DNA from 4 places in the Serratia sp. GW822-FHT06E05 genome. Region 3 is predicted to be linked to each of the others. Evidence: predicted binding sites of a transcription regulator. Region 3 holds the regulator's gene; each other region holds the start of a gene.
The links. The regulator CRP, encoded in region 3, controls carbon source genes, mostly activating them, when cyclic AMP is high. The targets are predictions, from matches to a motif close to ATGTGANNNNNNTCACAT.

Region 1 (3,161 bases), on a different contig from region 3:
CCGTTCATCACCCCGACACCGCCATGGCGGTAATGTCCGGCATCTGGCAATAGGCCAGCCATTAGCAGCCGGTGTGCAGCGAGTAAATCCTCCTCCTGCATGGGACGCCAGTTGTTCAAGTTTCCATAGCAACGAATAGCATTAAGCGCCTCCTGAATATCGCGAGGTGGCGCAATGATACGTTTACCTTCGATGATGGCGGTGATCTGCCCTTCACTTAAAGTATTGCCTTCGATAGCCAAAGAACCCTGAATGGTACGGATGCGGTTGATGCGGCGTAGCCGTAAGGCATGTTCTTGCTCAGCCTGCATTTTTAAACGCGCAAGCCGATCGCCAACATCGGTTACCAGATGCAGCATGCGTGAGCTGATGGTCAACGGTGGCTGATAGGATGACATGCGCAGCTTGGCCCGGTGATAAATGATACAAAAGTGTATCATGCCCCTGAGTCGGTACAGTAGCCCCTTGCCAGCGCGTATAGCACCTTGCATGTTGGCCTTTCGCCCAAGAATAACCACCAAAAGGTGAATCGCGTATCGGATCGCATTCAGTTGATCTATTCTTATAGGCGCAAGGAGTGCAGCAAAAGGGACGGAGTCCGATGAAAAAGCAGGTTTATAACAGGAGTTATGTCACATGGCGGTAGGGATCAAGAGCAGAGTTTTCGCGCGTTGGTTGGCCCCGGTATTGGCATTGTTGGTGGTCATGCAATTGACTGCCTGCGGCGATAAAGAGCCGGAACAACGCAAGGCGTTTATTGATTACATCCAGAATACGGTGATGCGCAGCGGCGCGAAAATCCCGACGCTGAGCGAAGATCAGAAACAGAAGTTCGGCAACTATGCCGGTGATTACGCCATCCTGGTCGGTTTTTCTCAGCAACTGTCCAAATCACTGGATGCCAGCCTGACGCCGGCGTTGGATCAGATTAACCAGATCCGCACCGCACAGGACTACATGAGCAAGCGCGATACGCTGCAACAGTCCGTTGGGGCGCTGAACCTGCTGGGGCAGCAAATCCAGTCAGCCAAGTCGCAGGCGGATACTGCCCGGACAGCGCTGAAGCAACCTGACGATCTGAAAGCCGTGTATAACCAGGCGTACGACAAGATTGTTACCGGGCCGGCCAATGCGCTGATGCCGGTGATTCCGACCACGGCCAGCTTCGTTCAGGATCTGGTTCAGGTGGGGGATTTCCTGCGTGCCCAGGGCAATCAGGTGGCCTTTAATAATAACGGCGTGCAGTTCCGTACTTCCCAGCAGGCAACGCAGTACAACACCATGATGTCGAATCTGGTGGCCAAGCAGCAGGATTTACTTAACGCACAGAAAATCGTCTCCAGCGTTACTCAGTAATCTCCAAACGCAGAAGCCGGCAGTCCGGCTTCTGCCATTCCCTTCTGACTTTCCAACGGCTTGCTCACTTCTTGCACCACGCATCTGTACTACACTTCAATTAATCATCTATTTCCGACATGTAGTTTTCTTTCATTCATCGCACCGCTATTTCCCGACGGGATGAATGCTCACAGGGAAGACCTTCTTCAAGCCAGGATTCGGTAGCCACTGAAAAATAGATTGTGATCACCATCACAATTTAAAAACAAACGCGCATCAATTAAATGTGACTCAAATCACATTTAATTGGGTTTTAGGCGAATTTTGTTCTCGTTGTGGCTTTTTTACACTGAGTAACTGTGATCATGATCACTATAAGTGCCCCGATAATGGGGGTGTTAGTGTGATGTTTGTCACAAAAATTCCGTGAAGTTCGCACGGTAAAAACTGCGTGATAGAGTCCATTTCGCATACAGCAACAACACGGCTGGATCGTAACAACAATAATCACGCGCTCTTATTGTCAGCGCGTAACAATAGGGGTGTGTTTTATGTTTTCACCAGACATCAAAGTCAAAGTTCAAAACTTTGGCCGCTTCTTAAGCAACATGGTGATGCCTAACATTGGCGCCTTTATCGCCTGGGGTATCATCACCGCGTTATTCATTCCTACCGGTTGGCTGCCGAACGAAACCTTAGCCAAACTGGTTGGCCCAATGATCACTTACCTGCTGCCGCTGCTGATCGGTTTTACCGGTGGCCGTCTGGTGGGAGGCGATCGCGGTGGGGTGGTGGGCGCTATCACCACCATGGGCGTGATTGTCGGGGCCGATATGCCGATGTTCCTCGGCGCCATGATTGCCGGTCCGCTGGGCGGCTGGGCCATCAAGCATTTTGACCGCTGGGTAGACGGCAAAATCAAAAGCGGCTTTGAGATGTTGGTGAACAACTTCTCCGCCGGCATTATCGGTATGCTGCTGGCTATTCTGGCATTTTTGGCCATTGGCCCGCTGGTTGAAGGGTTGTCACATATCCTGGCGACCGGCGTGAACATCATGGTGACCAACAACCTGCTGCCGCTGGCGTCAATCTTCGTGGAGCCGGCGAAAATCCTGTTCCTGAACAACGCCATCAACCACGGTATCTTCTCGCCGTTGGGCATTCAGCAGGCGACCGAAACCGGTAAATCCATCTTCTTCCTGATTGAAGCCAACCCAGGCCCGGGTATGGGCGTGCTGATGGCCTACATGTTCTTTGGCCGCGGCAGTGCCAAGCAGTCTGCCGGCGGTGCCGCGATCATCCACTTCTTCGGTGGTATCCACGAAATTTACTTCCCGTACGTGCTGATGAATCCACGCCTGCTGCTGGCGGTGATCCTGGGCGGTATGACCGGCGTGTTCACACTGACCCTGCTGAACGGCGGTCTGGTGTCTCCGGCTTCTCCGGGTTCGATTCTGGCGGTATTGGCGATGACTCCTAAGGGCGCTTACTTCGCCAACCTGGCGGCGATAGCCGCAGCGTTCGTGGTGTCCTTTGTGGTTGCCGGGTTCCTGCTGAAAACTTCGAAAGCCAAAGAAGAGGATGACCTGGAAGAGGCCACTCGCCGCGTACAGGCGATGAAATCCCAGTCTAAAGGCGCTGCTGCGGCTCATGCTGCGGTGGATGGTGACCTGACCACGGTGCGTAAAATCATCGTTGCCTGCGATGCGGGCATGGGTTCCAGCGCCATGGGGGCCGGGGTACTGCGCAAAAAAGTGGCGGACGCCGGACTGAAAAATATCTCCGTGACCAACAGTGCCATCAACAACCTGCCGGATGATGTG
Region 2 (3,161 bases), on a different contig from region 3:
CTTATCGATATTCGTGAAGTATTTATAAGAATTCTAAATAAACAGACACCAGCAAAAATCATTCCCACTTTGACGACGCAATCGCGTTAATTGCGCGTAGAAAGTTGCTCGGAAATTAGCAGAAGGCAAATTCCATAGCCAATAATTTTTACAGAAATGTTAAGCAATTCTCTTTTATTGCATCAAGCCCGATCTGTACCCCCCGGACGAGGGTGACAGTCACACAACATAACCAATTGATTTTAATTAGATAAAATAAAGCAAGCCTTATCCTGACGGCACGAAGCAAACTGGCAAAACAGACAAAGAAACATTCAGTTAACAAACCGACCGTTCAAAGAACAAACACCTGCTTATGTGCGGTTAATCACTAATAACACCTGGATGAAAGCGAGACAAGCCCTACAGAATGATGTGATTAAATTAACAGCGGATTTGATGTTAGGAGGCAGAAAAAGGGCAAAAACTGGGGAGGATAAGGGGTAAAAACAACGCTTAGCGTTTTTATTGAGCAACAAATTGAGATTTATGCCACATCCTGGTGCAAGTGAATAAAATTCATTCATATTGCGCACTATATTAATGCGAACCAATAATTGATTTTAATTTTTAAAATTAATTTGAGTCGCGAATCGCCCTATTCACGACTCCCTCGCCGGATTACAACAGCCCCGGGAATATGGCCTTAATACCGGTAACGATAAATTCGATACCTAAAGCCATCAGCAATAAACCCATGATTCGGGTGATGACGTTAATGCCGGTTTGCCCCAATAAACGCACCAACAAAGGCGCAGCCCGGAACAACAGCCAACAGCAAAAGGCAAACAACGCGATAGCCAGAGTAAAGCCCAACAGGTTCTGCCAGCTATGGTAGCGGGAACTCCAAACGATGGTGGAGCTGATCGCACCCGGCCCGGCCATAAGCGGTAGTGCCAGTGGCACAACGCCAATGCTTTCGCGGATCGCGCTTTCTGATTTTTCCTGTTTGTTCTGTTTGTCTTCCCCCAGTTTGCCGCTGATCATCGACATTGCAATGGTAACCACCAGGATGCCACCGGCAATGCGGAAGGAATCGATTGAGATGCCGAACATGCGCAAAATCCCTTCCCCCAAAAATAGCGAGGTCCACAGGATAATGGCGACCGACAGATTGGCGGTCAGGTTGGTTTTGTTGCGCCCGGCAGCTGCCTGGTAGCTGGTCATGCTGATAAATACCGGCAAAATGCCCACCGGGTTCACCAGCGCAAACAGGCCGACAAAAAATTTAATGTAGCCGGAAAAATCCAACAGAGATTGGCCCACAAATGACTCCGCTTTAATAGCTTTAAAAGTGACACTGCCTACGCGCGCTAATGTAATGGAATTGCCACAGGTTATCCATTGGTCATCAGCAGGATTTTTATCTATTAATACGTGTATTGATAAAGCAAATCACCATTGTTAACGTAATGTACGGTTTATGATTTTTTATGTTGAAAAAAGTGCCTGACATCGCAGTTATTAAGAATGATTCTCAAAACCCATGGCTGAATGGTGTCAGCATGCGATTTTTTTGATTTAAATCACATAATCACTACCCAAGAGTAGTTAAGCTCTTAGTCGTAGTCAGGGAGTAGAACAGGTTAAGGAAAAAGTGGCATCTCTGTTCGGCCCGCTGTCTTCTCCTGCTGAGGCATCGGGTAAAGCTCTTTAAGCAAATCAGCAACATGCAGCACAAAAAGATGGGAAACCTTTGTTTTTAAAACAGCATTTTCCACCGATCTGTCTATACTAGTTGCTCGCACGGCTGATTTACTGAAAGAGTTTAACATTATCAGGAGAGCATTATGGCTGTAACAAATGTCGCTGAACTGAACGAGCTAGTTGCACGTGTCAAAAAAGCCCAGCGCGAATATGCCAACTTCACTCAAGAGCAAGTTGATAAAATTTTCCGCGCTGCTGCCCTCGCCGCTGCCGATGCCCGTATTCCTCTGGCTAAAATGGCCGTTGAAGAATCCGGTATGGGTATCGTTGAAGATAAAGTGATCAAGAACCACTTCGCATCAGAGTTTATCTATAACGCCTATAAAGATGAAAAAACCTGCGGTATCCTGTCTGAAGACGATACTTTCGGTACCATCACCATCGCCGAACCTATCGGCCTGATTTGCGGTATCGTACCCACCACCAACCCAACTTCGACGGCCATTTTCAAAGCGTTAATCAGCCTGAAAACCCGTAACGGCATCATCTTCTCTCCGCACCCACGTGCGAAAAACGCCACCAACAAAGCGGCTGATATCGTGCTGCAGGCAGCGATTGCCGCCGGTGCGCCAAAAGACATCGTCGGCTGGATCGATCAACCTACCGTTGAACTCTCCAACCAGCTGATGCACCACCCTGACATCAACCTGATCCTGGCCACCGGTGGCCCAGGCATGGTGAAAGCAGCCTACAGCTCCGGCAAACCGGCCATCGGCGTGGGTGCGGGTAATACCCCGGTAGTGGTTGACGAAACGGCGGATATCAAACGCGTCGTGGCCTCTATTCTGATGTCTAAAACCTTCGACAGCGGTGTGATTTGCGCCTCTGAGCAATCCGTCATCGTGGTTGACTCCATCTATGACGCAGTGCGCGAACGTTTCGCTTCCCATGGCGGCTACATGCTGCAGGGTAAAGAGCTGAAAGCCGTACAGGACATCATCCTGAAAAACGGTGGCCTCAATGCGGCTATCGTCGGTCAGTCAGCACCGAAAATCGCTGAAATGGCAGGCATCAAAGTCCCGGCAAGCACTAAAGTGCTGATCGGTGAAGTGAAGCTGGTCGATGAGTCAGAACCTTTCGCTCACGAAAAACTGTCGCCAACGCTGGCTATGTATCGCGCCAAAGACTTTGAAGACGCCGTCAGCAAAGCGGAAAAACTGGTCGCCATGGGCGGTATCGGTCACACCTCTTGTCTGTACACCGACCAGGATAACCAGCCGGAACGCGTAGCCTTCTTCGGCGACAAGATGAAAACCGCGCGTATCCTGATCAACACCCCTGCTTCTCAGGGTGGGATCGGTGACCTGTACAACTTCAAACTCGCTCCGTCTCTGACGCTGGGCTGCGGTTCCTGGGGCGGTAACTCCATCTCTGAAAACGTCGGTCCAAAACACCTGATCAACAAGAAAACTGTA
Region 3 (3,161 bases):
GCTTTGCCACTGTGGCCACAGCCAGATGGTGCTGCCGAACACCAGTACGCAGCCGATCAGCGTGTCGATCAGGCGCGGCACCAGGAAGTGGGTGCCGTTCAGTGCCAACAGTTGCAGGGTGTAAACCGCCGTCACCGTAAAGCCAATTACCGCCAGCCCGTAATTTTTACGTGAAACCAGATAGGCCAGCAGCGTGATCACCAGCATCACGCCCAGCGTCTCAGCCTCGGGCAGCTGCAGTTGCAGTAACCCGGCGGCAATCACCAACCCAACCAAGGTGCCGAGCGCACGGTGCTGGATGCGCACCCGGGTGGCGTTGTAGCCGTTTTGGCTCACCAGCATGATGGTCAGCAAGATCCAGTAAGGTTTTGGCAGATTGAAAATCATGCCCAGGCTGCTGCCCGCTGCCAGGGTGACTCCCAGCCGGGACGCATTGCGCAGGGCGTTGGATTTGAACGACAGGTAACTGACCAGCGCGGGCCAGAATGGCAGACGGTTTTGATTGGCCATCAGATCGCGTCGGTAGAGTGGGTGCTGGGTGCGCAGCAGGCGGGCGATGCGGCTGAAGTGGTAATAACAGAATTGGCCGACCGGGTTGTCCGGGTGCTGTGTCGCCACTTTTTCCAGGGCTGCCAACTCATGGTCCATGTTGAAACGCTGAGAATGCTGATGATAGAGGATATAGTGCGCTACCGTGCGCAGCCGATTGGCAATCACCTGTGCATTGCGGCGGATAATGGCTTCGGCCTGGCTCTGCTCTACCAGTTTTTGGACCTCTTCCGGCAGGTGCAGGCTGACGGTGATATGTTCCTGCAAATCCAGCGCGACCTGAAAGGTGCGTTGCAGGCGCTTTTGTTCGAGATTGCTGGCATGGGGCAGAAAATTAAGCTGCTGATACAGCAAGGTGATCAGGTCCATGACCTTTTGCTGGCGCACCAGCAGCGGTGGTAAGGCGGTCTGCGGATCGGTGTGCTGGGTCAACAGCGAATATTTGGCTTCGAAGTAGTCCGCCAGCTCCAGATAGAGCTGATTGAGCGACTCGCGCATCGGTTGCTCTTTCCACAGCTTGAACCAGAACCAGGTAAACAGGCCGTACCAGGCGGTACCCACGATATATAATACCGGCGCGTGCCAAAGCGGTACCGTACCGGCCATGCTGAGGGAGAAGATGGCGGCAACCAGCGCGGCGGGCAGCAGGCGGGCGTGCAGTGGGCTGATTTCGCCGCTGACGCCAAGCAACAGTGCCAGGCCGAGCATCAATGCGGGCAGCGGCACTTGCCACAGCAGTGCCTGTTGCAGCAGCAGGCTGCTAAGCGCAAAGAGCGAACCGCCGACGATCAGGCGTTTAAAGAAACGTTTGTGGGGCGTGTCCAGCCCGGCGATGTTGCAGCAGGCGGGAACCAGGGAAAATAGCAGGCCGTATTGCAGTTGGCCGATCAACAGCCCGAGCAGAACCGGCAGGCACAGCACCAGCGTTTGTCGCAGTGCATAGTTGACTTCCGGATGATAAATCAGTCGGCGCCACATGATAAATCGGGGAATAAAAAAACGGCGCGAATTATCGCGCCGTTTTTTCAGTGATTAACGGGTGCCGTAAACGACAATAGTTTTGCCGTGAGCGGAGATCAGGTTTTGATCTTCCAGCATTTTCAGAATACGACCCACGGTTTCACGAGAGCAACCGACGATCTGGCCAATTTCCTGACGGGTGATTTTAATCTGCATGCCATCCGGATGGGTCATGGCATCAGGCTGTTTCGCCAGGTTCAGCAGGGTTTGCGCGATGCGGCCCGTAACGTCCAGGAAGGCGAGGTTACCCACTTTCTCAGAGGTTATCTGCAGGCGGTTTGCCATCTGGGCAGACAGGCGCATCAGGATGTCCGGGTTTACCTGAATCAGCTGGCGGAATTTCTTGTAGGAAATTTCAGCCACTTCACAGGCGGTCTTCGCCCTAACCCAGGCGCTACGCTCCTGACCTTCTTCAAACAATCCAAGCTCGCCGATGAAATCCCCCTGGTTAAGGTAGGACAGGATCATCTCTTTACCTTCTTCATCCTTAATCAGCACCGCGACGGAGCCTTTGACGATGTAGTAAAGCGTTTCGGCTTTTTCACCTTGGTGAATCAGCGTACTTTTGGATGGATATTTGTGGATATGGCAATGAGACAGGAACCATTCGAGAGTAGGGTCTGTTTGCGGTTTGCCGAGAACCATTCGCTGTTATCCTCTGTTGTTATCGCTGCCTTGTGTCACAGGGGTCAGAGTTCCCTGTAAAACGTGCTGTCGCCGTTGTTTTAATGGTGGCTATCAGCAGGTTTTGAGGCGTGTCATAAATATACGCTGTCGCTCTAGCATATTAACTTGCCGGGAGAGCTGCAAGCTACATTCTGTTAACATACCGGTAAAGGAGCCTTTCCCTGGGAGTTTCCCTGAAATCAGTGTCCCGGAAAGATTTATTGCGGCTCTGTTTGTAGCACAGAGTGAGGCGGGTGTCTCGTGTTGTCTCGCTTCAGCATGATTAGCATCAGGTTCCGTTGCCAGTTTCTATGCGAAAGCGTACTCTGATTTTAAGAAATTAACCGGAGTGACCAGCATGCAGGCAAGAGTTAAGTGGGTGGAAGGGTTGACGTTTCTGGGTGAATCCGCGTCTGGCCATCAGGTATTGATGGACGGCAACGCTGGTGATAAAGCACCCAGTCCGATGGAAATGGTGCTGATGTCAGTAGGGGGCTGCAGTGCTATCGACGTGGTGTCGATCCTGCAAAAAGGACGCAACGACGTGCGTGATTGCGAGGTGAAACTGACCTCTGAACGCCGCGAAGAAGCGCCACGGTTGTTTACCCATATCAACCTGCATTTTATCGTGACCGGCAAAGATTTGAGCGACAAGATCGTGGAACGTGCGGTCAACCTGTCAGCTGAGAAGTACTGTTCGGTTTCACTGATGCTGAGCAAAGCCGCCAGCGTGACCCACAGTTTTGAAATCCGCGACCTGGCGTAACGGATAAAGGGGGCGCGGTTGTACCGCGCCCCGTAGATTACTCGATTTTTTTTCCTTCCAGCAGTCGCTGCACCAGCGGCGCCATGATCAGTTCCATCGCCAGCCCCATTTTGCCACCCGGCACCACCAGCGTATTGATATGCGAGATAAAAGATCCCTG
Region 4 (3,161 bases), on a different contig from region 3:
GGTAGCCGTGACGGTATTACCGCGCTGCAGATGGACATTAAAATTGAAGGCATCACCCGCGAAATCATGCAGGTTGCACTGAACCAGGCCAAGGGCGCGCGTCTGCACATCCTGGGCGTAATGGAACAGGCTATCAGCACTCCGCGTGGCGATATCTCTCAGTTCGCACCACGTATTCACACTATCCGAATCAACCCGGACAAGATCAAAGACGTGATTGGTAAAGGCGGCTCTGTCATCCGTGCGTTGACCGAAGAGACCGGCACTACCATCGAAATCGAAGATGATGGTACAGTGAAAATCGCTGCTACCGACGGTGAGAAAGCGAAATTCGCTATTCGCCGCATCGAAGAGATCACTGCCGAGATCGAAGTGGGCCGTATTTACCAGGGTAAAGTTACCCGTATCGTTGATTTCGGCGCATTCGTGGCGATCGGCGGCGGTAAAGAAGGTCTGGTGCACATCTCTCAAATCGCAGACAAGCGCGTTGAGAAAGTGACCGACTATCTGCAGATGGGTCAGGAAGTACCGGTTAAGGTACTGGAAGTTGACCGTCAGGGCCGCGTGCGTCTGAGCATCAAAGAAGCGACCGCACCAGAAGCAGGTTCACCTGCGCCTGAAGCAGAATAACTGTATAGATAGATTTACAGCTCCCGGCCATGGGGTTGGGAGCTGTTCGTATCGCGCGGGTAGGATGCTTGCGTATTAGCAAACGGATGAAAGGATGTTCATCCAATGTTTGTCTTCGGGAGTGGGAAATGAAGCCTTTCTTGCGCTGGTGTTACGTTGCGACAGCACTCATGCTGGCAGGATGCAGCAACCATGATTGGCGTAAAGACGAAGTTTTGGCGATCCCGTTGCAGCCAACTCTGCAGCAGGAAGTGATCCTGGCGCGCATGGAACAAATACTTGCCAGCCGGGCACTGACGGACGATGAGCGTGCGCAGCTTTTATATGAGCGCGGTGTGCTGTATGATAGCCTCGGGCTACGTGCACTGGCGCGCAATGATTTCTCGCAAGCGCTGGCGATACGTCCTGATATGCCAGAAGTTTTCAACTACCTGGGCATTTACTTAACGCAGGCAGGCAATTTTGATGCTGCCTATGAAGCGTTTGATTCTGTACTAGAGCTTGATCCAACTTACAATTACGCGCGTTTAAACCGGGGCATCGCACTGTATTATGGCGGCCGCTTCCCGTTGGCGCAGGATGATCTGCAGGCGTTTTATCAAGACGACCCAAACGATCCCTTCCGTTCGTTGTGGCTTTATCTGGTGGAAAGAGAAATCGATCCCAAGAAGGCTGACGTAGCGCTCCAGCAGCGTTATGACAAAGCGAACCGAGGGCAATGGGGATGGAATATTGTCGAATTCTACCTGGGCAACATCAGTGAAAAAACGCTGATGGAAAGGCTCAAGGCAGATGCAACGGATAACACTTCGCTCGCTGAGCATCTCAGTGAAACTGACTTCTATTTAGGTAAGCATTACCTAAGTCTGGGGGACAAGGACACCGCTTCGGCGCTGTTCAAACTGACGGTCGCTAACAACGTTCATAACTTCGTTGAGCACCGCTATGCATTGTTGGAATTGGCGCTGTTAGGCCAAGAACAAGACGACCTATCGGAATCGGACCAGCAATAGCTGACGAACAACTATCAGCCTGATATACATTGGTTTTTTGCCAAAGTTATCGTCTTAACGGGCGAGGGCTTTTTTGTTCGTTTTATAATCTAATTTGAGCCGGTTCACACTTTTCAATGAAAATGACTGAAAATTTTCTCGACGAGTTATGTAGACTGGCTGCCATTATTAATGAGGCACGTGTACATGACTACTGAGCTTGAAACCTCTTTTGCTGACCTGGGGCTGTCTGCTCCGATCATTTCTGCCCTGACCGATCTGGGCTATGAAAAACCTTCACCGATCCAGGCTGAGTGTATTCCTCACCTGTTGAACGGCCGTGATGTGCTGGGCATGGCACAGACCGGTAGTGGTAAAACTGCAGCATTCTCGCTGCCACTGCTGCACAACCTTGACGCTTCCCTGAAAGCACCTCAGATCCTGGTGCTGGCACCGACCCGCGAACTGGCGGTTCAGGTTGCTGAAGCGATGACTGATTTCTCCAAACACATGCATGGCGTTAACGTCGTGGCCCTGTATGGCGGCCAGCGTTATGACGTGCAGCTGCGCGCTCTGCGTCAGGGCCCGCAAATCGTAGTAGGGACTCCAGGCCGTCTGCTGGACCACCTGAAGCGTGGCACCCTGAACCTCTCTAACCTGAGCGGTCTGGTGCTGGATGAAGCCGACGAAATGCTGCGCATGGGCTTTATCGAAGACGTAGAAACCATCATGGCAGAGATCCCGGCTGAACATCAGACCGCGCTGTTCTCCGCAACCATGCCGGAAGCGATCCGTCGCATTACCCGCCGCTTTATGAAAGAGCCGCAGGAAGTGCGCATCCAATCCAGCATCACTACCCGTCCGGACATCAGCCAGAGCTACTGGACTGTGCACGGCATGCGTAAAAACGAAGCGCTGGTGCGTTTCCTGGAAGCGGAAGACTTTGATGCGGCGATTATCTTCGTTCGTACCAAAAACGCGACCCTGGAAGTGGCTGAAGCGCTGGAGCGCAGCGGTTACAGCAGCGCAGCACTGAACGGCGACATGAACCAGGCACTGCGTGAGCAGACCCTGGAGCGCCTGAAAGATGGTCGTCTGGATATCCTGATCGCAACCGACGTTGCTGCTCGTGGCCTGGACGTTGAGCGTATCAGCCTGGTGGTAAACTATGACATCCCTATGGATTCAGAGTCTTACGTTCACCGTATCGGCCGTACCGGCCGTGCTGGTCGTGCCGGCCGTGCGCTGCTGTTCGTAGAAAACCGCGAACGCCGCCTGCTGCGCAACATCGAACGCACCATGAAGCTGACCATTCCAGAAGTTGAGCTGCCAAACGCAGAACTGCTGGGTGAGCGTCGTCTGGCCAAGTTCGCCGCTAAAGTACAGCAACAGCTGGAAAGCAGCGATCTGGACATGTACCGCGCACTGCTGGCTAAACTGCAGCCGGAAGAAGAGCTGGAAATGGAAACCCTGGCCGCAGCACTGCTGAAAATGGCACAGGGCGAACGTCCTCTGATCTTGCCACCGGATCCCGTGTTC

Region 1: a site for CRP is predicted at 1,623-1,640, ahead of AC1RKC_RS12490 (PTS mannitol transporter subunit IICBA). Genes of this name have one in related genera too.
Region 2: a site for CRP is predicted at 1,554-1,571, ahead of adhE (bifunctional acetaldehyde-CoA/alcohol dehydrogenase). Genes of this name have one in related genera too.
Region 4: a site for CRP is predicted at 1,736-1,753, ahead of yrbN (protein YrbN). Genes of this name have one in related genera too.

What each region holds. Positions count from the first base shown of each region.
Region 1 covers NZ_JBXALM010000004.1:88,209-91,369, forward strand. Annotated here, with positions in the region: gene AC1RKC_RS12480 (Fic family protein) at 1-359, opposite strand, end outside; gene AC1RKC_RS12485 (DUF3053 domain-containing protein) at 637-1,356, shown strand; gene AC1RKC_RS12490 (PTS mannitol transporter subunit IICBA) at 1,890-3,161, shown strand, end outside.
Region 2 covers NZ_JBXALM010000001.1:10,727-13,887, reverse strand. Annotated here, with positions in the region: gene AC1RKC_RS00055 (YchE family NAAT transporter) at 661-1,305, opposite strand; gene adhE (bifunctional acetaldehyde-CoA/alcohol dehydrogenase) at 1,830-3,161, shown strand, end outside.
Region 3 covers NZ_JBXALM010000011.1:189,046-192,206, forward strand. Annotated here, with positions in the region: gene AC1RKC_RS21590 (YccS/YhfK family putative transporter) at 1-1,527, opposite strand, end outside; gene crp (cAMP-activated global transcriptional regulator CRP) at 1,582-2,214, opposite strand; gene AC1RKC_RS21600 (OsmC family protein) at 2,594-3,001, shown strand; gene AC1RKC_RS21605 (phosphoribulokinase) at 3,039-3,161, opposite strand, start outside.
Region 4 covers NZ_JBXALM010000009.1:161,549-164,709, reverse strand. Annotated here, with positions in the region: gene pnp (polyribonucleotide nucleotidyltransferase) at 1-630, shown strand, start outside; gene nlpI (lipoprotein NlpI) at 759-1,643, shown strand; gene yrbN (protein YrbN) at 1,760-1,840, shown strand; gene AC1RKC_RS19375 (DEAD/DEAH family ATP-dependent RNA helicase) at 1,830-3,161, shown strand, end outside.